Regions from separate parts of the Mitsuaria sp. BK037 genome, predicted to be linked through region 1. Evidence: riboswitches for the same ligand, from Rfam matches in the RefSeq annotation. Region 1 holds a riboswitch; the other holds the start of a gene.
The links. A riboswitch is a leader RNA that binds a small molecule or an ion and turns the genes downstream of it on or off. The one in region 1 is predicted to bind cobalamin.

Region 1 (11,562 bases):
TCATCGCGGCATCGGCTCCGTCGTTGTCGTTGTCCTCGTCGTCTTCGTCTTCGCGTCGTGCATCGGGCGCTGTCTTTCCCCCTCTCCCGCGGAGTGGGAGAGGGCAGGGGTGAGGGTCTTCCACCGGCAGCGCAGCGTCGATGGTTGGCGCGGGGCCACGACCCTCACCCCCACCCTCTCCCACGCCGTGGGAGAGGGAGTCGGAAGGTCCGAGCGCTCGCACATGGGAGAGGAAGTCCGAAGGTGCGAGCGCTCGTCCATGGGAGCGGGACGTCGGCCTTCATTCATTGAGCGCCACCCATCGGCCTTGCACCTGCAGGATCAGCAGGCGGTGGTGAAAGACGCGCTGCAGCGCGTCGTGCGTGGCGGGGTCGTGGGGCGGGCCCTGGTGGACGATGCGGCCGCCATCCATGACGACCAGCGTGTCCGCCTGCAGCGCGACATTGAGTTCATGCAGCACGCTGACCACCGCGCCGCCCGCCGCGACGCGGCCGCGCACGATGCGCGCCCAGTCGCTCTGGTGCGGCGGATCCAGGTGGGCCAGCGGCTCGTCCATCAGCAGCACGCCGGAATGCACCGCCAGCGCCCGCGCCAGCAACACCCGCTGACGCTCGCCGCCGGAGAGGCTGCCCAGCGCGCGGTCCCGCCAGTCCCAGCTCTGCGTCTGGCGCATCGCATGCTCGACCGCGGCATGGTCGGCCGCGCTCGCCGGCGCCAGCCACGGCTGGTGGGGCAGGCGGCCGAGCATCGCGATGTCGTAGGCGGTCAGGTCCTCGGACGCGGCCTCGTTCTGGCCCAGCCACGCGACCTGGCGCGCACGCGCCTTCGCCGGCCAGGCCTGCCACGGCTTGCCGTCCAGCGTCAGCGTGCCGTCGAAGGGCAGCAGGCCCGCGATCGCGCGCAGCAGGGTGGACTTGCCGGCGCCATTCGGCCCCACGATCGCCGTCCACGCGCGCGGCGCCGGCGCCAGCGACAGCGGGTGCAGGACCTGGCGGTGGCCCAGCGACAGCGCGCGGAGCTCGATGCGTAGCGCGGGCACGTGGCCGAGTGTCACGGCGTCGGCCGCCTGGGCTGCGTGGTCGCTTGCGCCAGCATTCATGGCGACGGCGGCGGACGCGACATCGGCCGCGGTCTCGGAGGTGCCGGCGCTCCCGGTCGCGAACGATGCGCCAGAGCTTGCGGGCACGCCGCCAGCGCCTGGCCGGTTGCCGTCGTCGAATCGGGCAGCGCTCATTGGCTGCCTCCCGCGCCGCCGAAATGCGCCTTGCGTCTGTGCATCAGCCATAGCAGGTAGCTGCCGCCCAGCAGCGCGGTGATGATGCCCACCGGCAGCTCCTGCGGCGCGATGACCCAGCGGGCGGCGATGTCGGCCGCCAGCAGCAGCGCGCCGCCGGTCAGCGCGGACAGCAGCAGCAGCGCGCCATGCGTCGTCGGTCCCCAGCTGCGCACCAGGTGCGGCGCGACCAGGCCGACGAAGGCGATCAGCCCGCACTGCGCGACCGCCGCGCCCGTGGCCAGCGAGAGCGTCGCGATCAGCAGCAGCCGGATGAGCGTGAGGCGCTGGCCCAGCGAGCGGGCGGTGTCCTCGCCCAGCGTCAGCGCGTCCAGCGTGCGGCTGCAGCCGAGCGCCGTCAGCAGGCACAGGCCGAGGGCGACGGCCATGACTTGCACCGCGCTCCAGCCGACATAACCGGTGCTGCCCAGCATGAAGGCCTGCATCGCGCGCAGGATGTCGGGGTTCATCAGCGTCAGCAGCGCGGCGCCCGAGCCCAGCACCACGCCGACGACGACGCCGGCCAGCAGCAGCCGCAGGCTCTGCGTGACGCCGCGCGCCAGCACCAGCGTGAGCAGCACCGCGCCGATGGCGCCGACGAAGGCCGCGCCGGTCATGCCGACGCGCAGCGCCAGCGCCGCCGCCGCCGGCGAGATGCCCATGACGAAGAGCAGCGCGGCCACGCCCAGCGATGCGCCGGCCGAGCAGCCGAGCAGGTAGGGATCGGCCAGCGGGTTGCGGAACAGGCCCTGCGCGACCGCGCCGGCCAGCGCCAGCAGCGCGCCCGCCAACCAGGCCCCGAGGGAACGCGGCGCGCGGATGTCCCAGAGGATCAACCGCATCGTGTCGCCGGCCTCGGTCCAGGGGCTCCAGCCCAGGCTGCCGATCGCCAGGCCCAGCGCGAGCAGCACCGCGCCCAGCACGAGCAGCGCGACGAACTGCGCGGCGATCCTGGCGGACGCGGTCGATGCAGCCGATGCAGCCGATGCTGCCGACGCAGCCGACGCAGCCGACGCAGCCGACGCAGCCGATGAGGCCGACGGAGCCGACGTGGCCGACGAAGCGGACTTGGCGCGCATCAGCGCATGCCTCCGGGCGGTGCGTTGAAGGGCGTGGTCGGCCAGGCCACCGGCCCCTGCGCCGCTTCGCGCAGGCAGCGCGCCATCAGCGCCGCCGCTTCCGACATGCGCGGGCCGGGGCGCACCAGCACGTCGGACTCGGCCGGCACCCAGACGCAGATGCGCTGCTGCTTGACGGCGCGGATCGCGGACCAGCCCGGTCGCTGCGGCAGGCCCGCGGCGTTGCGCTGGCCGACCATGATCACCTGCGGGTCGGCGCGGACGATGAACTCGGGATTGAGCTTGGGGAAGGGCCCGAGTTCGGCCGGGATGATGTTCTTCGCGCCGAGCCGGGCGAGGATCTCGCCCATGAAGGACGCGGTGCCGGCGCCATAGGGCCCGGCGTCGACCTCGTAATAGACGCTCAGCCCGCGCGCGGCCGGCGGCAGCGTGGCGGCGCTCTGCGCGATGTGGCCGTCGACCCGGTTCCACAGGCGGCGCGCGTCGTCCTCCTTCCCCAGGAGACGGCCCATCTTGCCCAGCACCCGCTGGACGTCGTTCATGCTCTTGGGTTCCAGCGCCACGACGCGCAGACCCAGGCCTTCCAGGCGATCAATGACGCGCGCCGAAACGCCGGCCACGACGACGTCGGGCTTGAGGGCGACCAGGGCCTCGATGCTGGTGTCGTCCAGGCCACCGAGCCGGGGCAGCTTCTGCACGCTGGCGGGGAAGTTGGAGAAGCGGTCGACGCCCACGACCTTGGCGCAATCGCCCAGCTCGCAGATGGTCTCGGTCAGCGAAGGCAGCAGGCTGACGATGCGCCGCGGCACGTCCGGCAAGGTCACCGTGTGACCGCGGTCGTCCTGGATCGTGATCGGCGCGGCGACCGCCGCAGTCGCGGTCAGCACCAGTGTGGCCAGCGACAGTGCGGTCCGGGCCACCGCCCGCCACGACCGCGCGTTGCGGCGCAGCGCCGGCGCGTCCTCGGCGCGGCGCAGGGGTCCCATCGACTTCATCGCTTGTTCTCCTCGTTGTCCGTGGCGTCGACGCGCCCGCGGGCGGCCGCCTCGTTGTCGTCCTGGTCCTCGTCGAGCGGCGCGACCGGACGCGTCCACGGTTGACCGGCCACCATCAGCGTCAGCTCGCCGCACTGCCGCGCGACCTGCTGGTTGAGCCGGCCCAGTTCGTCCACGTAGGCGCGCACCTCGCGGCCCATCGGCATCACGCCCCATCCGACCTCGTTGGACACGAAGATCACCGGCGAGGCCAGCGTCGGCAGCAGGCGCCGCAGTTCGGCGCATTCGGCGCGCCAGTCGTCCAGGCGCGGCGCGCCGGCCATCGGCATCAGCCAGTTGGTGAGCCACAGCGTCAGGCAGTCGACGACCAGCAGCCGCTGGGGCGATGCCGCCGCCCGCAGCGCCTCGCACAGTTGCAGCGGCGCCTCGACGGTGTCGAAGCCGGCCGGCCGGTCGGCGCGGTGGCGGGCGATGCGCTCGCGCATCTCGTCGTCATGGGCCTCGGCGGTCGCGACCACCGTGACCCGATGGCCCGGCGTGCGCGCCCAGCGCAGCGCGAGGCGCTCCGCATGGCGCGACTTGCCGCTGCGCTGGCCGCCGACGATCAGGTGATGAGCAGGCATCCGGGGCTCCGGGGCGAAGGGGAAGTGCGGACCTTACCGCGAGGGTCCGCGCGGTGGGGGACGGGAGTCGAGGCGGGCAGCGCTCACAGCGTCGGCGCGTAGCGCAGCATCACGAACCAGGTCCGGCCCGCCTGGTTGTAGAAGTTCGCCGTCTGGTACTGGCGGTTGAACGCGTTGTCGACGTTCAGCTGCAGGCGCCAGTCCTTGGCGAACGCGAACTGCGCGTCCAGGTTGAGCAGGCCGTAGCCGCCGAGCCGGGTCTTGTTGGCGGCGTCGTCGAAGCGCTCACCGGAACCGACCAGGTTCGCGCCCAGCGTCCAGGCGCGCAGCGTCGTCTCGGCGCGCAGCGTGCCGAAGCGCTTGGCGCGGCGCTGCAGCTGGCGGCCGGTGTTGGCGTCGGTCGGGTCGAGGAAGTCGGCGGTGGCGCTGAGCTTGACCGCGCCCAGGGTCGCGCCGCCCTTCAGGCTGGTGCCCTTGAGCATCGCGCGCGCGACGTTGGTGTAGCAGCCGGTCGTGGAGCGGCAGCTGCCCGCGGCGCCGAAGGCGATCAGGTCGCTGACGCGGTTGCGGAAGGTGGTGATGGCGAAGTCCAGGTCGCCCTGGGTCCAGGCCAGGCCGGCCTCGCGGTTGTGGCCGCGTTCCGGCCGCAGTTCCGGGAAGCCCCGGCTGGTGTCCGGGCCGTAGACGCTGCCGCGGTGGAACAGCGTCGGCGCGCGGAAGGCGTTGCCGGCCGAGGCCGTCACCCGCCAGCCGCCACCGAGCCGGTAGCCGGCCGCCAGGCTGCCGGTGTCGATGCCGCCGAACTCGCTGTCGTCGTCGTGGCGGCCGTGCGCCTGCAGGCTCAGCGCGCCCAGCGTGCCGAGGTAGCTCAGGCCGACCGCGTTCTGGCTGCGCGTGCCGGCGCCGCCGCCGACCAGGTCGGCGTTGACGAGGCGGTCCTCGCGCCGCTCCAGCACGCCATTGAGCTGGTGCGCGGCATTGATCTGGTAGAAGCCCAGCAGCGAAGCGCTGCGGATGCGGGTTCTGGTCAGGTAGGGGGCGCTGGGGCGCGTCTCGTAGTTCTCTTCGGACTGGCCGACGGAGAGCTGCGTCGACAGCGCCTGCGACCAGACCGACTTCAGGCTGAGCTTGGCGGCGATGGATTCGGTGATGCCGCGGTCGTCGGCGTTCTTGCCGGCGTCGTAGCCGACGTCGCTGCGGCTCTTCAGGCCGAGCAGCTCCAGGCGCTGGCCCTCGGCGATGCGGCCGCCCAGGCGCAGGCTGCCGTTGTAGTTGCGCCAGCCGTCCTTGTCGGCATTGAAGCTCCTGCTGGTCGTGAGGCCGTAGGCGTTGAAGCCGGTGCCGCGGTCGACGGCCAGCGAGCCGGCGTAGTCGAAGTCCGCATTGCCGCCCAGCAGCGAGACGTCGGCCTTGACCTGGCCAAGGTTGCCGCCGCCGACGCCCAGGTCCAGCTGCGGCCGGCCGCTGCCCTGGCGCGTGAAGATCTGCACCACGCCGCCGATGGCGTCGGAGCCGTACAGCGCGCTGGCCGGGCCCTTGAGCACCTCGACGCGATCGATCAGCGAGACCGGCAGGTTCTCCCAGCGCGCGCCGCCGGTGGACTGGCCGTCGATGCGCACGCCATCGATCAGGACGACGGTGTGGCGGGTCTCGGCGCCACGGATGAAGACGGAGGTGGTGTTGCCCGGCCCGCCGTTGTTGGTCATCTGCAGGCCGGCGACGTTGCGCAGCAGCGCGGCGACGTTGCCGAAGCCCTGGCGCTCGATGGTGTCGCGGTTGATGACGGTGAGGTCGGCGGCGATGTCGCCCAGCCGCATCGGGCTGCGCGAGCCGGTGACGGTGACCTCGTCGAGCCGGCTCGCGGGAGCGGTGGCGTCTGCCGAGGAAACGTCCGGGGTGGAGGGGGGCGCGGACTGCGCGAAGGCCGTGGCGGCGAGCGCCAGCGGCGTGAAGGCGAGCAGCGAGCGGGCACCGGCGCGCGCGCGCGAAACGAACGGAAGCATGAGAACGGACCAACGACGGGTTCAGGGCCCTGCTCACCCGCAGGACGTCTGAGGAACGATGCCGCCGGCTGCGTCGTCGATCCGCCAGCGGGCGGGTCGGGATCGGCTGGCGGGCACCACCTGTTGGCCGGTATCCGGGCTGGTGGCCGCTGCCTGTGTCCTTCCCAGCGCGGACGCGCCAGTGGACATGGGGACAGGCAGTGCCGGCGGCGTGCCGGGTCCTTCGTCAGGATCCGGGGCGCGCGGCCGGCGGCCACTTACCGTTGCGGGGACAGCTCAGGTTGGCTCGCGCATCGGCGATGCGCCCGCTTCCTGATTCCCGTTTAACTGCACGGACGCAATGTCCGCGCGAGCACCAACGGCGCGCATTCTAGCGAGGTGTTTCCGCCTCGCCGCGTCTGGGCAGTGGCTGGAGCGCGCCATCGCCGACCATCGCGGGCGCCTTCTTGCCGGGCTTGGTCGTCGGCTTGGGCGGCAGCGACGGGTCGGGCGACTTCGGCAGCTTGGGCTTCTTCTTGGGCGGCTGCTTCGGATCCTTGGGCTTGGGCTTCTTCGGATCGGCGGGCTTGGAGGGGCGCGTCGACGCCTTCGGGGGCCGGGGCTCGATCGAGCCATCGATGCCGGCGGCGGCGGGTGCGGGCGATTGCCCCGCGAGGCGTTCGCGTTCGCGCTGCCGCGTTGCGAGCTCGCGGGACTCGTCGGCGGCGCGCTTTCGGGCGGCGGCGGCCTCCTTCGGATCGACGCGGTCCTGCGGCAGGTCCAGCGCCTGCGACGGGCCTTCGGGGCAGGGGCTGTCGCGCAGGTCCAGGCCCTGCGGGCCGCAGCGGTAGTAGCCGAAGGTGCGTTCCTGCGCGGGCTTGGGCTTGGCGCTCTCGGGCTGCGCGTGCGCCGCGCCGAACATGAGGACCAGCACAACAGTCATCAGGATCGAGGGGGCGCGCGTCGGCATGTCAGGCTCCGGAGGTCGGGGGAACGGGATCGGGCACGGGGGGAGTGGACGTCGCCGGCGTGGCGGCGGCCGACGCCCCCGTCGGTGGGACGCCAGGTTTCGGCGGCAGGTGGGCGGGGCGGGGCGGCTTGGGTCTGGGCGGCTTGGCATGCAGCAGCGCCACGGCCTTGGCCATGTCGCCGGCGGTCATCAGCTTGAAGGCCTCGAAGGACTTGGCGATGCTGTCCTCCACCGCCTGGCGCTCCGCCAGCGGCGGCTTGCGCAGCACATAACCGGCGACCTCGCCCTTGTGGCCCGGGTGGCCGATGCCCAGCCGCAGGCGCCAGAAGTTCGCGCTGCCCAACTGGGCCTGCATGTCCTTCAGGCCGTTGTGGCCGGCGTTGCCGCCGCCCTGCTTGAGCTTGAGCTCGCCCGGCGCGATCTCGAGCTCGTCGTGGATCGCCAGGATCTCCTCCGGCGCGATCTTGAAGAAGCGCGCCAGCGCCGCCACCGACTTGCCGGAGAGATTCATGTAGGTCATCGGCTGCAGCAGCCAGATCGGACCGGCGGCGCCCGGCGCATCGTTGACGCGCGCCACCAGGCCGAAGTACTTGGTGTCCAGCTGCGGCGTGACCTTGAGGCCGCGCGCCAGCGCGTCGATCCACCAGAACCCGGCGTTGTGCCGGGTGTCCTCATATTCCGGGCCGGGATTGCCCAGGCCGACAAAGAGACGAATCATGGGGAGGAATTATCAGCGTCGAGCCCAAATGCAGAAGGCCCCGCAAGCGGGGCCTTCTTCGGGGCGATGGACACGCGCCTCGTCGGCTGCATGCCCGTCGCAGAGGAAGAAATTACTTCTTCTTCTTTTTCTTGTCGTCCGCGGCCGGAGCGGCGGCCACCACGATCTCTTCCACGACCGGGGGCACCGGGGTGGCGACGACCGGGTTCGGCTTGCCGTGGGTGACGACCTTGATGTGATCGGCCAGCTTCAGGTCGTTCACATGGATCGAGTGACCCATCGTCAGGTTGCTCAGGTCCACTTCGATGAACTCGGGCAGCTGTTGCGCCAGGCAGGTGATTTCCAGCTGGGTCAGCACGTGGTTCACGGTGCCCTTGTCGGTCTTGACGGCCGGCGACTCGGCTTCACCGACGAAGTGCAGCGGCACCTTCTTGGTGATGCGGGTCGTGGCGTCGACGCGCTGGAAGTCCACGTGCAGCACTTGCTGCTTGTACGGGTGCATCTGGAAGTCACGCAGCAGCACTTGCGTGGTCTTGCCGTCCACTTCCATGTCGAGGATGGAGCTGTGGAAAGCTTCCTTCTTCATGGCGTGGTACAGCGCGTTGTGGTCCAGTTCGACCAGGGCCGGCTCGCCAGCACCGTAGACGATGCCGGGCACCTTGCCGGCGAAACGCAGGCGGCGGCTCGCTCCGGTCCCCTGCTGCTTACGCTCGAAAGCGACGAATTTCATATCTGACTCCAAATTGACGGAGCACCCCCATGGCGCTCCGGTTGAAGGCCCCGCGACCAGGCACCTTCACGAAACGGCCGCTGTCCTCGCGAACAGCGGCCGGAACTGGCAACGCGATCAGAAGTTGTTGTTCTGCTCGCTGAAGAGGGAGGTCACCGATTCACCGTCCGAAATGCGGCGGATGGTTTCGGCGAACAGGAAGGCAACGGACAGCTGGCGGATCTTGCCGCAGGCCTTGGCGGCTTCCGACAACGGGATCGTGTTGCTGATGACGACTTCGTCCAGGTGGGAGCCGGCGATGCGCTCGATCGCCGGACCCGACAGGATGGGATGGGTGCAGTAGGCGAAGACGCTCTTGGCGCCGCGATCCTTCAGGACCTCCGCGGCCTTCACCAGCGTGCCGGCGGTGTCGATCATGTCGTCCATGATCACGCAGTTGCGGCCGTCGATCTCGCCGATGACGTGCATCACTTCCGAGACGTTGGCCGCCGGACGGCGCTTGTCGATGATGGCCAGGTCGCAGCCCAGCTGCTTGGCCAGCGCGCGGGCGCGCACCACGCCGCCGACGTCGGGGCTGACCACCACCAGGTCGCTGTAGTTGCGGGCCTTCAGGTCCGACAGCAGCACCGGCGAGGCGTAGATGTTGTCGACCGGGATGTCGAAGAAGCCTTGGATCTGGTCCGCGTGCAGGTCCATGGTCAGGACGCGCTCGACGCCGACGGTCTCCAGCAGGTTGGCCACGACCTTGGCCGAGATGGGCACGCGCGTCGACCGCGGGCGGCGGTCCTGGCGGGCATAACCGAAGTAGGGGATCACGGCGGTGATGCGGCGCGCGCTGGCGCGCTTCAACGCATCGACCATGATCAGCAGCTCCATCAGGTTCTCGTTCGTGGGCGCGCAGGTGGGCTGGATCACGAACACGTCGCGGGCGCGGACGTTCTGCTGGATCTCGACCGTCACTTCACCGTCGGAAAAACGACCGACCACGGCCTTGCCGAGCTCGAGGCCCAGATGCGAGGCGATTTCCTTGGAGAGGGACGGGTTAGCGTTACCCGTGAAGAGGACGGTATTGAGCAGCACGACGGGCCATCCTTAGATTTATGGCCCGGTGGCCAACCCAGCGGGTCCCGGATTGAAACTGAGAATTTGGCAGGGGAGGAAGGACTCGAACCCTCGCATGTCGGAATCAAAATCCGATGCCTTAACCAACTTGGCGACTCCCCTACACAGGACATTGTTCGAGGAACAACACCCTACAACCTTCAGTCTTCCGCCCAGCCCCGCAAAGGGTGGACCGACAGACTGCGACACATCCTTCCGACCCAACCGTCCGGGAGTTCCTGGAACTCACCTTCCGGTGTCGCCTTGAGATTGCTCTCCAGGCCGGTGACCGTGTCCTTTTCCTGCACCGCGTTTTGCACTGCTGTTTGCGTTGCAATTCGCGAGGGCCGAACTATAGCAAAAACCGCACTGCCTGAACCCGTCATCCGAGAATTTTCGTAGCGGGTTTGCAACCATTCAAGCGCTGTCGATACTTCGTGACTGGCAGCTTCCGCGGGCGGTTGCAGATCATTTCTGCCCCAACCTTCGTACAACTGCTGCACGGGTATTTCTTGCGTTTGGTGATCGCGGCAGATATTGCCTTTGCGTTCACCCGAGCTATTGGCTTCGTCGCTTGGAAAATCCGCTACCGGGGTAACCAGACTATCTTCGCTGCGTCTGCCGTTCGCTGCAGGAAAGCCCGCTACTATAGCCACGCTTTCCGACCTTTGCAACAGCGGGCTCGAAAAAATTTCCTTGGTGCCGATGCTGACCGCGGGTTTGACCACCGCCAGGCGCAACTCGGGCACCGCCACCGGGGTGAGGACCTCGCCAATGCCTTCGACGAAGGCATTGCGCCCGCCGACGAAGAACGGCACGTCCGCACCCAGCTGGAGCGCGATCGGCAACAGCTGCCGACGCGACCAGTTCAGCCCCCACAGCCGGTTCAGCGCCAGCAGCGTGCTGGCGGCATCCGAGGATCCGCCGCCCATGCCCGCGCCCGAGGGCAGGCGCTTCTCGATGTGGATGTCGGCGCCGAAGGCGCAGCCGCTGGCCTGCTGCAGCGCGCGCGCGGCGCGCAGGCAGAGGTCGTCCGCCGGCAGCGCGTCGCCGCGGTCGTGGCGGCGCAGCGCGCCGTCCTCGCGGCGCTCGAAGTGCAGCGTGTCGGCCCAGTCGACCAGCACGAACAGCGACTGCAGCAGGTGATAGCCGTCCGCCCGCTTGCCCACCACGTGCAGGAACAGGTTGAGCTTGGCCGGCGCCGGCACGTCGTAGAGCGCCTTCAAGGGCGCGGCGGTGGAAATCGGGATCATGGGCGTCGACATGGCGGCGCAGTATGCCGCCGAGTATTCAGGGGCCGTGCGTGCGATTAACGAGCCGCGCGCGATTCCCTCGTGAAAAGTGCTCGAAAAATACCCCGGCGCCACGCCGGGATATCAAGGGCTGACGGGCGCGTCGAGTTTCAGGCGCAGCGTCGCCAGCGGTTCGGATCCATTCGGGTTGAGGCGCTGGGCGGAGATCAGCTGGTCGCCAAAGCGGCGCAGGTCCACCTGCCAGCCCAGTTGCTGGAAGCCGGTGCCGTCCGCCGCCCGCGACGGCGCCTGCGGCCAGGGCCGCCCGCGCAGCCAGTCGAACAGGGCCCGCACGGGCAGCGCCTCGCCGAGCAGCTCCTGCGTCAGCGCGTCGATGTCGTCGTAGGCGCGGTCGCCGTCGGGCGTCTTGACCCAGGCGGAGCCCGGCTGCCACGACACCCGCGCGACCAGGCTGCCCATCGGCGTGCTCATTTCGAGCTGGCCGCGGCGGGGATCGCCGAGCAGCTCGAAGCTGGCGTTGACGTTCTGCCCGCGCGGCTGGCCACCGGGGCCGGCCGGCACGATCAGCCCGAACTTGCCGGTCAGGCGGGGCGCCTGCGCCAGCGCGGCGGCGTCCGCGCCCGAGGCCCGGGGCACCGAGCTGCAACCGGCGAGCGCCGTCGCCCCGAGAACGGCCAGCGCGCCGAGGTGGAATTGCCGCCGCCGCATCAGGGACGGACCTGCAGGCGTTGCATCACCGACTGCAGCGCCTCGTTGCGCGGATCGCGTCTGGCGGCATCGGCGAGGACGCGGCGCGCCTCGTCCTGCTGGCCGGCGGCCCAGAGCACCTCGCCGAGGT
Region 2 (11,562 bases), on a different contig from region 1:
GAACGGGATCGCCTCCATGTCCAGCTTGCCGGCCTCGATCTTCGAGAAGTCCAGGATGTCGTTGATGATCCCCAGCAGCGATTCGGCCGAGGCATGCACCTTCTGGATGTAGTTGTGCTGCTGCGGATTGAGCCCGCTCTGCAGCGCGAGGTAGGACATGCCCAGGATCGCGTTCATCGGCGTGCGGATCTCGTGGCTCATGTTGGCCAGGAACTCGCTCTTGGCGCTGCTCGCCGCCTCGGCCACGCGACGCGCGTGGCGGTCGGCCTCGGCCTGGCGGCGCTCGCTGAGGTCGACGATGAAGGCCACGCCCTGCCGGGTCGAGTCGCTCAGCAGCGCGCCGCCGATCAGCACCGGCACCCGGTGCCCGTCCCGGTGGAGGTAGTGCTTCTCGTAGGACGCGCAGCGACCGGTGGCGCGCAGCTGCTCGATCGCCCGCCGGTCGGCCTCGGCCTCCTCCGGCGGCGTGAGCGCCGTCCAGTCGATGCGCCCCGCCTCCAGGTCCTCGCGGGTGTAGCCGATGATCTCCAGGAAGGCGTCGTTGGTCTCGGTCACCGCGCCCGACACCTCCCAGAAGAAGATGCCGATCATGCTGGACTCGATCACGCGGCGCAGGCGCGCCTCGCTCGCGCTCAGGGCCTGTTGCGCCTCGTGCTGCGAGACGGTGCGTTCCTCGATGCGCCCGGCCATCGCGTTGATGCCGCGCTGCAGCTCGCCGATCTCGTCGTCGACGCCCGCCTGCGCCACCCGCGCCGTCAGGTCGCCGTGCTCGATGCGCTCGACGCAGTCCAGCGCCACGCGCACGCGCCGCATCAGCCAGCGGCCGAACAGGTGGACCACCACCCCGCCCAGGCACAAGGCGCCGAAGGTGATACCGCCGATCGCCTGCATGAACCGGACCATCGGCGCGTACATCTCCTGCTGCGACACCGCCACGCCGATCACCCATCCGACGGGCTCCAGCCCATGGAACACCGCCATGCGGCGGTCGCCCAGGTAGTCGTACTCCAGCGAGCCGGTCCCCTGCCGCACCATCTCCGCGACGAAGGCGTGCCGGGCGCGTTGTCCGATCGGCCCCTGCGGGTGATAGACGACGCGCAGGTCGTTGCGCTCGACGATGAAGAGCGTGGCCGAGGCGAAGCCCTCCTTCTGGCGCAGCTGACGCAGTTGCTCCTCGGCCTCCCGGGCGGCCGCGCGCACGCCGGAGCGGTACAGCTGCTGCCGGATCGCCTGGGTCGCGCCCTGCAGTTCCAGCTGCATCAGGCGCTCGCGTGACTGCCGCAGGTCGGACTGCAGGAACACCACCGCCGCGCCCAGCACCAGGGCCGTCATCGCCAGCACGATGAGCAGCGACAGCAGGTTGAGTCGCGTCGAGACCTTCACGGCCGGTCCTCGCCTCAGAACCTGAACTGGTCCACGTTGTCTTTCGTGAACACCATGACGGGCAACGCCACCTGCAGGCTGATCGCGTCCTTGCGCGGCGTGAAGCGGCCGAGCCGGCCGGCGTCGAAGGCCTGCCCCGCCTTCAGGCCGCCGGTGAGCAGTTGGCGCGCGCAGTAGACGGTGAGGTAGCCGTGGTCCGGCGCGTTCCAGAGCAGCACCGTCCGGACCGTGCCGTCCTTGAGGAAGCTGCGCATCAGGTTGGGCGTCGAGTTGCCGATGACGGCCACCTGGCCGACGCGCCCCGCATCCCGGACCGCGCGCGCGACGCCGGGCAGGTTGGGCGCGCCCAGCGCCACGATGGCCTTCAGGCCGGGCATCGACTTCAGGTAGTCCTGCGCGATCCGGTAGGCCTCCTCGGTGCTCTCGCCCGCGGGGCGGATGTCGACGATGCGCAGCTCCGGATGCTTGCGGTAGATCGTCCGCTTCATCGCGTCGATCCAGCTGGTCTGGTTCGGCGCGGTGAAGCTGGTGGTGACGAGGGCGATGTCCCCCTTGGGGCCGATCTCGCGCACCACGGACTCGACCAGCCGCGCGCCGAATTCCTCGAAGTCCACCAGGTTGACGAAGAACTCGCGCTGCTGGCTGTCGCCGTCCCAGCTCATCACGCGGATGCCGGCGCGCTGCGCCTTGGCCAGCACCGGCGCGATCGCGACCGGGTCGTTCGACGCGACGGCGATCAGGTCCGGTTTCGTGGGGATGAGCCGCTCGATCATCTCGATCTGCTTCTCGACCTGGTCCTGCGTCGGCCCGGTCCAGGTCACCGACACATCGGGCAGTTCGCGGGCGGCGGCGTCGATGCCGGTCTTCACCGCGTCGTAGTACGCGATGCCCACCAGCTTGGGCATGATCACGATCCGGTGACGGGGCGGCGGCTCAGGCTGCGCGGACGCCGGCGCCGGGACCGACAGCAGCGCGGCACCACAGGCCAATCCACACAGCACACGCAACGCACGCAGAGCACGCGGCACGCGGAGCAACGGGACCATGGTTCGCTCCTTGGTGAACGGCGCGACCGCCCGACAGGGGCGGCGCTCCCGCCGCAATGCTGCGCCGTTCCGCCGGGGGAGCGGGCCACCTGTTCAGGGGGCCCGGTGGGGTCTCAGCGCTTCCTGACGATCACGCTGCCCACCGAATACCCCGCGCCGAACGAGCAGATCACGCCTAGGTCGCCCTGCTTCAGGTTGGCGCGGTGCTCGTGGAAGGCGATCACCGAGCCGGCCGAGGCGGTGTTGGCATAGGTGTCCAGGATCAGCGGCGCGATCTCCGCGCCGGCCTCGCCGCCGACCAGCTTCTTGATCACCAGCTGGTTCATGCCCAGGTTGGCCTGGTGCAGCCAGTAGCGGCTGACGTCGGTGGGCTGGATGTGCAGCGCGGCCAGGTGCTGCTCGATGTGCGCGGCGGCGATGGGCACCACTTCCTTGAACACCTTGCGGCCTTCCTGGCGGAAGGTCTTGTCGCGCGCGTCGGGATCGCTGTCCTCGGCCTTGTTCATGAAGCCGAAGTTGTTGCGGATGTTGTTGGAGAACTGCGTCGCCAGCTTGGTGCCCAGGATCTCCCACTGCTCCGGGGCGACCGCCAGGTCGGCGCGCTCGACAAGGATGGCCGTGCAGACGTCGCCGAAGATGAAGTGGCAGTCGCGGTCCTTCCACTCCAGGTGGGCCGAGGTGATCTCCGGATTCACTATCAGCACGCACTTGGATGCGCCCGAGCGCACCGCGTTGTAGGCCTGCTCCAGCGCGAAGGTGGCCGACGAGCAGGCCACGTTCATGTCGAAGCCGTAGCCGCCCGCGCCCAGCGCCTGCTGGATCTCCACCGCCATCGCCGGATAGGCGCGCTGCATGTTGGCGGCCGAGCAGAACACCGCGTCGACGTCTTCCGGCTGGCGCCCCGCCGCGGCCAGCGCCTTGCGGGCGGCGTCGACGGCGATCTCGGCCATCAGCGACAGCTGGTCGTCGGCGCGTTCCTGGAAGCGCGGGTACATGCGCGTCGGGTCCAGCACGCCTTCCTTCTCGATCACATAGCGCTGCTTGATGCCGGAGGCCTTCTCGATGAACTCGACGCTCGAATGCACCAGCGGCTCGCGCGTGCCGGCAGCGATGGCCTGGGCGTGCTCGGCGTTCTGCAGGTCGACGTAGCGGTTGAAGGCCTCCACCAGCTCGGTGTTGGTGATGACGTGCGGCGGTTGGTACAGGCCGGTGCCGCTGATGACGACGGAATGCATGGGGCTGGTCTTTTGAGGTCGCCCGGTGAGGGGCCAAGGGGGCGAAGTTTAGCGAACTGCGCTCAAAAGCCCCCGATCCGTGCATGCTGCACCGCAAGGTGGCGAGGCCGTCGCCGGGGCATGCGTAGAATGAGCCACCGGGCCCAAATTTTGGGACCCGGTTTTTTTTGGCCGGGTCCCAAGTCAAGCGCTCGCAGCCCAGGGCATGCACTGCATCAACGCAGCCCGACTTTGCGACTTTGGACCATGGAAATCTTTGACTACGACAACATCCTGCTGCTGCCGCGCAAGTGCCGCGTGACCAGCCGCAGCGAGTGCGACACCTCGATCGACTTCGGCCCCCGCCGCTTCAAGCTGCCGGTGGTGCCGGCCAACATGAAGACGGTCGTCGACGAGTCCATCACCGAATGGCTGGCCGCCAACGGCTACTTCTACGTGATGCACCGCTTCGACCTGGACGCGGTCGCCTTCGCCCGCACGATGCGGGACAAGGGCCTGCTGGTCTCCCTCAGCGCCGGCGTCAAGGAAGCCGACTACGCGCTCATCGACCGCCTCGCGGCCGAGGGCCTGGGCGCCGACTACATCACCATCGACATCGCCCACGGCCACGCCGACGCGGTGCAGCGGATGATCGCCCACATCAAGCAGAAGCTGCCGCAGACCTTCGTGATCGCGGGGAACGTCGGCACGCCGGAGGGCGTCATCGACCTGGAGAACTGGGGCGCGGACGCGACCAAGGTCGGCATCGGCCCGGGCAAGGTCTGCATCACGCGGCTCAAGACCGGCTTCGGCACGGGGGGCTGGCAGTTGTCGGCGCTCAAGTGGTGCGCGCGCGTGGCGACCAAACCGATCATTGCCGACGGCGGCATCCGCCATCACGGCGACATCGCCAAGAGCGTGCGCTTCGGCGCGGCGATGGTGATGATCGGCTCGCTGTTCGCGGGCCACGAGGAGTCGCCGGGCAACACCGTCGAGGTCGACGGCAAGCGCTACAAGGAGTACTACGGCTCCGCGTCCGACTTCAACAAGGGCGAATACAAGCACGTGGAAGGCAAGCGCATCCTCGAGCCGGTGAAGGGCAAGCTGGCCGACACCTTCCGGGAAATGGAAGAAGACCTGCAGAGCTCGATTTCCTACGCTGGCGGTCGCAGCCTGGCGGATCTGCGCAAGGTGAATTACGTGGTGCTAGGCGGTGAGAACGCCGGAGAACATTTGTTCATGTAACACATCGCTGCCCGCTGGTTGACGAGGAACCTTAACGAGAAACCCGGCTCAGGCCGGGTTTTTCTTCAGCCGAAATCAATGACGACAGTGGAAATATTGGTGATGCCATCGTCCGGACGCGCCCCCGTGTCGAACTTCAAGGAAAGCCTCCGGAGCGCAGTTCTTCAACACGTCCGGCGTGCCCTGAAATGAGCGCCCGTCGCCCTTCCAGCCCCTCATCGAGGTGGGCCACCCCCACTGCGAAGTGGTCGTCCCCCGCGTCGTCGCTCAGCGGACGAGCCCCTCGCCACGCAACGCCTTCGCCGCCTCCACCATGTGCCGCAGCGCCGCCTCGGTTTCCGGCCATCCCCGCGTCTTCAGGCCGCAGTCCGGATTGACCCACAGCTGATCCGCGGGAATCACCTCCGCCGCCTTGCGCAGCAGCCGCAGCATCTCGTCGCTGCCGGGCACCCGGGGCGAATGGATGTCGTAGACGCCGGGGCCGATTTCGTTGGGATAGCGGAAGCCGCCCCCTTCCCCGCCGAAACCGCGCAGCAGCTCCATGTCGGAGCGGCTGGTCTCGATGGTGATGACGTCGGCATCCATCGCGGCGATGTCCGGGAGGATGTCGTTGAACTCCGAGTAGCACATGTGCGTGTGGATCTGCGTCGCGTCGCCGACCGGTGACGCGGCGACACGGAAGGCACGCGTCGCCCACGCGAGGTAGCCGGCCCGCTCCGCCTGGCGCAGCGGCAGTCCCTCGCGGATCGCCGGCTCGTCAATCTGGATGACAGCGATGCCGGCCGCCTCCAGGTCGGCGACCTCGTCCCGGATGGCCAGCGCGATCTGCAGCGCCGTGTCGGCGCGCGGCTGGTCGTCGCGCACGAAGGACCATTGCAGGATCGTGATCGGCCCGGTGAGCATGCCCTTCATCGGCCGCTCGGTGAGGCCCTGCGCGAAGCGCGTCCACTCGACCGTCATCGGCGCCGGCCGCGCGACGTCGCCGAACAGCACCGGCGGCTTCACGCAGCGCGAGCCGTAGGACTGCACCCAGCCGTTGGCGGTGAACGCGAAACCGTCCAGTTGCTCGCCGAAGTACTCGACCATGTCGTTGCGCTCGGCTTCTCCGTGCACCAGCACGTCCAGCCCGAGCGCCTCCTGGCGCCGCACCGCGTCCTCGATCTCGCCGCGCATCGCGGCGCGATAGGCCTCGGCATCGAGCTCACCGCGCTTGAAGGCCGCGCGCGCCGCGCGGATCGCCGGCGTCTGCGGGAACGAGCCGATCGTGGTCGTCGGGAAGGCGGGCAGGCGCAGCCGCTCACGCTGCGCGGCCTGGCGCCGCGGGAACGGGGACGCGCGCCGGTCCGCATCCGCCGGCAGCGCCGCGACGCGCCGGGCGATGTCGAGCCGGCGCACGCGCGGACTCGCCAAGCGCGAGGCGCGCGCCTGACGCGCCTCGATCAGCGCATCGGCCACCGCCGCCTCGTCGCCCCACAGCGCGCGCTTGAGCACGCGCAGCTCCTCCAGTTTCTCGACCGCGCCGGCCAGCCACGGCCGCACGTCGGCATCGACCACCGGGTCGTCGCGCAGGCTCATCGGCACATGCAGCAGCGAGCACGACGCCGCCAGCCACAGCCGCCCGCCGCGCAGCTCGCGCACCTCGTGCACGGTCTCGAGCGCCGCGTCCAGATCGGCGCGCCAGACGTTTCGGCCATCGACGATGCCGACCGACAACTCCCGGTCCAGCGGCAGCGTCCGCGCGACGTCCAGCAGCTCACCGGCGGCGCGCACCGCGTCCACATGCAGCCCGGCCACCGGCAGCCCGCAGGCGAGCGCCAGGTTGCCCGCCAGCGGCGAGAAGTAGCTCGCCAGCAGCACCTGCTGGTCGACCTGGCCGAGCCGCTCGTAGGCTCGGCGCAGCGCGTCCTGCCAGGCCGGCGCCAGGTCCAGGCCGAGGATGGGCTCGTCGAGCTGCACCCAGGTCACGCCGCGCGCCGCGAGCTTCACCAGCAGCTGCTCGTACACCGGCAGCAGGCGGTCCAGCAGCGCGAGGCGGTCGAAGCCCGCCTCCTTGCTCTTGCCCAGGAACAGGAAGCTCACCGGCCCGAGCAGTGCGGCCTTGGGACTCGCCGGGAGCGCGATCGCCTCGTCGACCTCGGCCAGCAGTCGGTCGGCATGGAGCGTGAAGGCGGTAGCGGCGTCGAACTCGGGGACGAGGTAGTGGTAGTTCGTGTCGAACCACTTGGTCATCTCCAGCGCCGCAGCGCCCTCGCCCGCCGAAGCGCCGCAACCGCAGGCCTCGCCGTGCTCATGCGCCGCCACGCCCCGCGCCATGGCGAAGTAGCGCCGCAGCGGCGACTCCTCGCCGGTGAAGCCGAAGCGTGCCGGCTCGCAGCCGAACAGCTGGATCAAGTCGGCGACCTGGTCGTAGAGCGCGAAGTCGCCCACGGTGACGTGGTCCAGCCCGGCGCCGGCTTGCAGGCGCCAGTGCCGGGCCCGCAACTCGGCGGCGACGCCCTGGAGCGCCGCCTCGTCGATCTCGCCGCGCCAATGGCGCTCCAGGGCGAACTTCAGCTCGCGGTTGGCGCCAATGCGGGGAAAGCCCAGCACATGAGTCCGAATCATGTTGTTCTCGTCGAAATTGAATGGGATTCGGAATGTTCGCCGCGAGCGCACTATGATTCAAACGAAAGTTTTTCGTCTTCGTCATTAGGTTCGCTCATGCAAACACCTCTGGAGCTGCGCCACCTACGCACGCTGCTGGCCCTGCGCGAGGCGGGCAACCTCTCGCGCGCGGCCCAGCTGCTGAACCTCACGCAGTCGGCGCTGTCGCACCAGCTCAAGGGGCTGGAGGACCATTACGGCACCGAGCTCTTCGAGCGCAAGTCCTCGCCGCTGAGCTTCGGCGTGGCGGGGCAGCGGCTGCTCAAGCTCGCCGAGCTGGTGCTGCCGCAGATCGACGAGGCCGACCGCGACGTGCGCAAGCTGGTCGAGGGATCGGCCGGACAGCTGCGGATCGCGGTCGAGTGCCACACCTGCTTCGACTGGCTGATGCCGGCGATGGATGCCTTCCGTGAGCGCTGGCCGGAGGTCGAGCTCGACATCGTGTCGGGCTTCCAGGCCGATCCGGTGGGGCTGCTGCACCAGGACCGCGCCGAGTTGGCGATCGTCTCGGACGTGGACGCGGAGGAAGCGGGCGTCGCGGTGCATCCGCTGTTCAGCTTCGAGATCGTGGCGCTGCTGCCCAAGGGGCACCCGCTGCTGGCCAAGCCCTGGCTGGAGGCCGAGGACTTCGCCGCGCAGGCCTACATCCATTACCCGGTGCCCGACGAGATGCTGGACCTGGTGCGCAGCGTGCTCAAGCCCGCCGGCGTGACGCCGCCACGCCGCACCAGCGAGCTGACGGTGGCGATGCTGCAGCTGGTCGCGAGCGGGCGCGGCTTCGCGGCACTGCCGCTGTGGGCGGTCGAGGGCTACCTGGCGCGGGGCTACGTGGCGCGCCAGCGCATCGGGCCATCGGGCCTGACCGGCCGGCTCTACGCGGTGAGCACCGGGCGGCTGGCGGCCAAGCCCTTCCTGGCCGATTTCGTGCGGATCATGCGCGAGACCTCGCTGGTGAACCTGGGCGGCGTGAGCCTGTTGTGAGCGCGCGCCGAACCGGTGAGGCCGGTGAGGCCGGCGGCGTGCCGAGCGCCCCGCCCCGTGGTCAGGCCCGGATGCGGCATCGGCGCCACGGGGCCGCCGCTATGATGCCGCCCGTTGGTGCTCGCGCCCGGCCCTCCGCCGGCGCAGTTCAACGGGAATCAGGAAGGGTCGCCCGCCCGCGGCCACGGCCCCAACCTGAGCTGCCCCCGCAACGGTAAGCGGAAGGCGCGCCCCGGCCGACGCCGTCGCCCCCCGATGGCATCGGCCCCAGCGGCGCGCGACTCGTGGCTGGATCCACTGGACGGTCGTCCGGGAAGGCACCACGGGTTCGTTCTTCCGACAGCCCGGATACCGGCCAACAGGCGGACCCATCGCCCCGTGATGGGTCCATTCCGCATGCGGCCGCGGGGAAGCGGCCGTCTGCCGCCGCTTTGTGATTCCGACATGCAAGCCTCCCGTCCCCGCGCCGCGCTGCGCGCCGTTGCCCGTGCCGCGCTGATCGCCGCACCGGTCCTGTCCACCGTCCCCTCCGTCGCCGTCGCGCAGTCCTCGCTCGACCCGGTCATCGTCATCGGCACCCGTGAGGCGCAGCCGCTGAGCCGCAGCGTCGCGGACGTCGTGCTCATCGACGCCGACACCCTGCGCGACAGCGGCGCCGGCAGCGTCGCCGACGTGCTGCGCCGCTACGCCGGCCTGCAGCTGGCGGCCAACGGCGGTCCCGGCCAGACGGCGGGCTACTTTCTGCGCGGCGCCAACACCAGCGCCACGGTCGTGATGATCGACGGCGTGCGGGTCGGCTCGGCGACGCTGGGCCAGGTGTCCTTCGAGGCCATGAGCCTGGCCAACATCGAGCGCATCGAGGTCCTGCGCGGTCCGGCCTCCGGCCTGTACGGCGCCGATGCGGTCGGCGGCGTGATCCAGATCGTCACCCGGCAGGGCCAGGGCCCGCTGGACCTGCGTGCCGGTGCGGCCGTGGGCGAATACGGCTCGCGCCAGGGCGACGTCTCGGTCAGCGGCGCGCGGGCCGGTTTCGACTACGCAGCCAGCCTCAGCCGCGACACCAGTGACGGCACGACCGCGATCCGCGGCGACCGCGGCAACAGCTCCTACAACCCGGACAAGGACGGCTTCACCCGCACGGTGGCGTCGGCCCGGCTGGGCTTCACGCCGGCCGAGGGCCACCACATCGGCGTCAGCGCGACGCAGAGCCGCCTGAACGCGCAATACGACAGCGCGACTTTCGACGACCAGTTCGTCGCGCATCCGGAAGGCGACTTCCGCAACCGGCTCAAGACGCGCCAGGCGGCGCTCGACTACCGCGGCACGCTCTCGCCGATCTGGACGACGACGCTGCAGTTCGCGCGCGGCACCGACGACTCGGTCAGCGGCCTGACCGACGCGACGCGCTTCAAAACCACCCGCGACCAGGCGACCTGGCAGAACGCGCTGCGCCTGGCGCCGGACCAGCAACTGGTGCTGGCCTACGAGCGCCTCGAGGAAAAGGCGGACGGCGTCACCAGCGACACGCTCAAGCGCACCAACAACGCCTACATCGCGGGCTACAGCGGCCTGTTCGGCCCGGCCGCCCTGGAGGCCAACCTGCGCCGCGACGAGAACTCGGTCTACGGCGACAACACCACCGGCAGCCTGGGCGGCAGCATCGCGCTGAGTCCGACGCTGAAGCTGCGGGCGCTGGCTGGCAAGACCTTCCGCGCGCCGACCTTCAACGACACCGACTTCCCCTTCTACGGCCACCGCGACATCCGTCCCGAGCAGGGCCGCAGCGCGGAGATCGGCCTGAACTGGCGCTCCGGCGCGAGCAGCGCGTCGGCGACGGTCTATCGCAACAAGGTCAAGGACCTGATCATCTACAACCCCGATCCGGCCCTGTGCCCGCCGGCACCGGACTTCGCCTTCGGCTGCGCGGCCAACGTCGGCCGGGCCAAGCTCACCGGCGCGACGCTGACCGGCGCGCACCGCATCGGCAACTGGAACCTGGCCGCGAACGTGGACTTCCTCGATGCGAAGGACACCGACACAGGCGCGCGGCTGATCCGTCGCGCGGCGCACCAGGAAAGTGTCTCCGTCGATTACGACACCGGCGCCTGGAGCGCGGGGGCGACGCTGACCGACATCGGCAAGCGACCGGACATCGGCGCCACGCTGGGCGGCTACGCACTGCTCGACCTGCGCGCCAGCTGGCGCTTCCTGCCGCAATGGCGCCTGGAGGCCAAGGTCCTCAACGCGGCGGACCGCGATGTCGAGCCGGTCTACGCCTACCAGGGCCTCGGCCGCCAGGCCTGGGTCGGCGTGCGCTATGACATAAAGGGCTTCTGAGCCGGGCCCTCCATGCGGCATGGGCGCCAGCGGTGAGCTGGCTGTCCATGCGCGCTTCGGAGGCCCGACTGGCGGCGACACGTCGCCAAGTCTCACCGTCCTTGTTCATCAAGGCGCGGGACACGTACAGGAAGTCTTCGGCGCTCACGCTCATGGCAACTCTCCGGGACTGGATGCGGCCTGGTCGTTCAGGCCGCCGAGCGGCCGCAGAAGCTGACCATGAAGAAGCCCTTCAGCAGGTCCTGGTCGGCGAGGCGGGAGAGAAATCGCTCGTCCCAGGCCAGCGACCGCTTGGGACTCATGTCGAGGGGCACGACATACATCGCCCCGGCGGCGACATCCTCCACGCAGGTGATGTCCAACCAGGGGGGCCCGGCCAGGCGCAGCGAATGGCGCCGGACGAAGCGCGCGGCGCGCTTCAGGATCAGCCGCACGTAATCCACCGAAGCGCCGTGATGCGCCAGCACGCGCCTGAGTTCATTCGGCATCTCGTGCCAGTCCGCATCCTCGCATCGCGCTTCGAGGCCGTCGTCGGCCATCGCCCCGAAGATCGTGCTGGGGAACCGCAGCGCCCTCGACAGGTCCTCGATGCCCGTCCCCTCGTCGCTTGTCGTCCTCGTCATGAAACTGCTCCTTCTTGCCCAAGTCCTGATGGATGGCCTGCAGTCTCCACGTGGAGCCGGCGAACGTCATTCCTCCGAAATGTGGTCTTG

Region 2: linked by a shared signal. The riboswitch ahead of FHT37_RS08970 (TonB-dependent receptor domain-containing protein) and the one ahead of FHT37_RS23395 (TonB-dependent siderophore receptor) in region 1 are both predicted to bind cobalamin.

What each region holds. Positions count from the first base shown of each region.
Region 1 covers NZ_JACHYS010000004.1:541,401-552,962, forward strand. Annotated here, with positions in the region: gene FHT37_RS23370 (cobyrinate a,c-diamide synthase) at 1-4, opposite strand, end outside; gene FHT37_RS23375 (ABC transporter ATP-binding protein) at 281-1,234, opposite strand; gene FHT37_RS23380 (iron ABC transporter permease) at 1,231-2,352, opposite strand; gene FHT37_RS23385 (ABC transporter substrate-binding protein) at 2,352-3,347, opposite strand; gene cobU (bifunctional adenosylcobinamide kinase/adenosylcobinamide-phosphate guanylyltransferase) at 3,344-3,970, opposite strand; gene FHT37_RS23395 (TonB-dependent siderophore receptor) at 4,054-5,973, opposite strand; cobalamin riboswitch at 6,081-6,348, opposite strand; gene FHT37_RS23400 (hypothetical protein) at 6,344-6,922, opposite strand; gene pth (aminoacyl-tRNA hydrolase) at 6,924-7,640, opposite strand; gene FHT37_RS23410 (50S ribosomal protein L25/general stress protein Ctc) at 7,753-8,370, opposite strand; gene FHT37_RS23415 (ribose-phosphate pyrophosphokinase) at 8,488-9,450, opposite strand; tRNA gene FHT37_RS23420 (tRNA-Gln) at 9,518-9,594, opposite strand; gene ispE (4-(cytidine 5'-diphospho)-2-C-methyl-D-erythritol kinase) at 9,633-10,736, opposite strand; gene FHT37_RS23430 (outer membrane lipoprotein LolB) at 10,848-11,432, opposite strand; gene FHT37_RS23435 (tetratricopeptide repeat protein) at 11,432-11,562, opposite strand, start outside.
Region 2 covers NZ_JACHYS010000001.1:2,160,145-2,171,706, forward strand. Annotated here, with positions in the region: gene FHT37_RS08940 (response regulator) at 1-1,383, opposite strand, end outside; gene FHT37_RS08945 (substrate-binding domain-containing protein) at 1,398-2,429, opposite strand; gene FHT37_RS08950 (beta-ketoacyl-ACP synthase III) at 2,543-3,664, opposite strand; gene FHT37_RS08955 (GMP reductase) at 3,911-4,888, shown strand; gene metE (5-methyltetrahydropteroyltriglutamate--homocysteine S-methyltransferase) at 5,156-7,492, opposite strand; gene FHT37_RS08965 (LysR family transcriptional regulator) at 7,589-8,512, shown strand; cobalamin riboswitch at 8,611-8,887, shown strand; gene FHT37_RS08970 (TonB-dependent receptor domain-containing protein) at 8,957-10,849, shown strand; gene FHT37_RS08975 (hypothetical protein) at 11,038-11,472, opposite strand.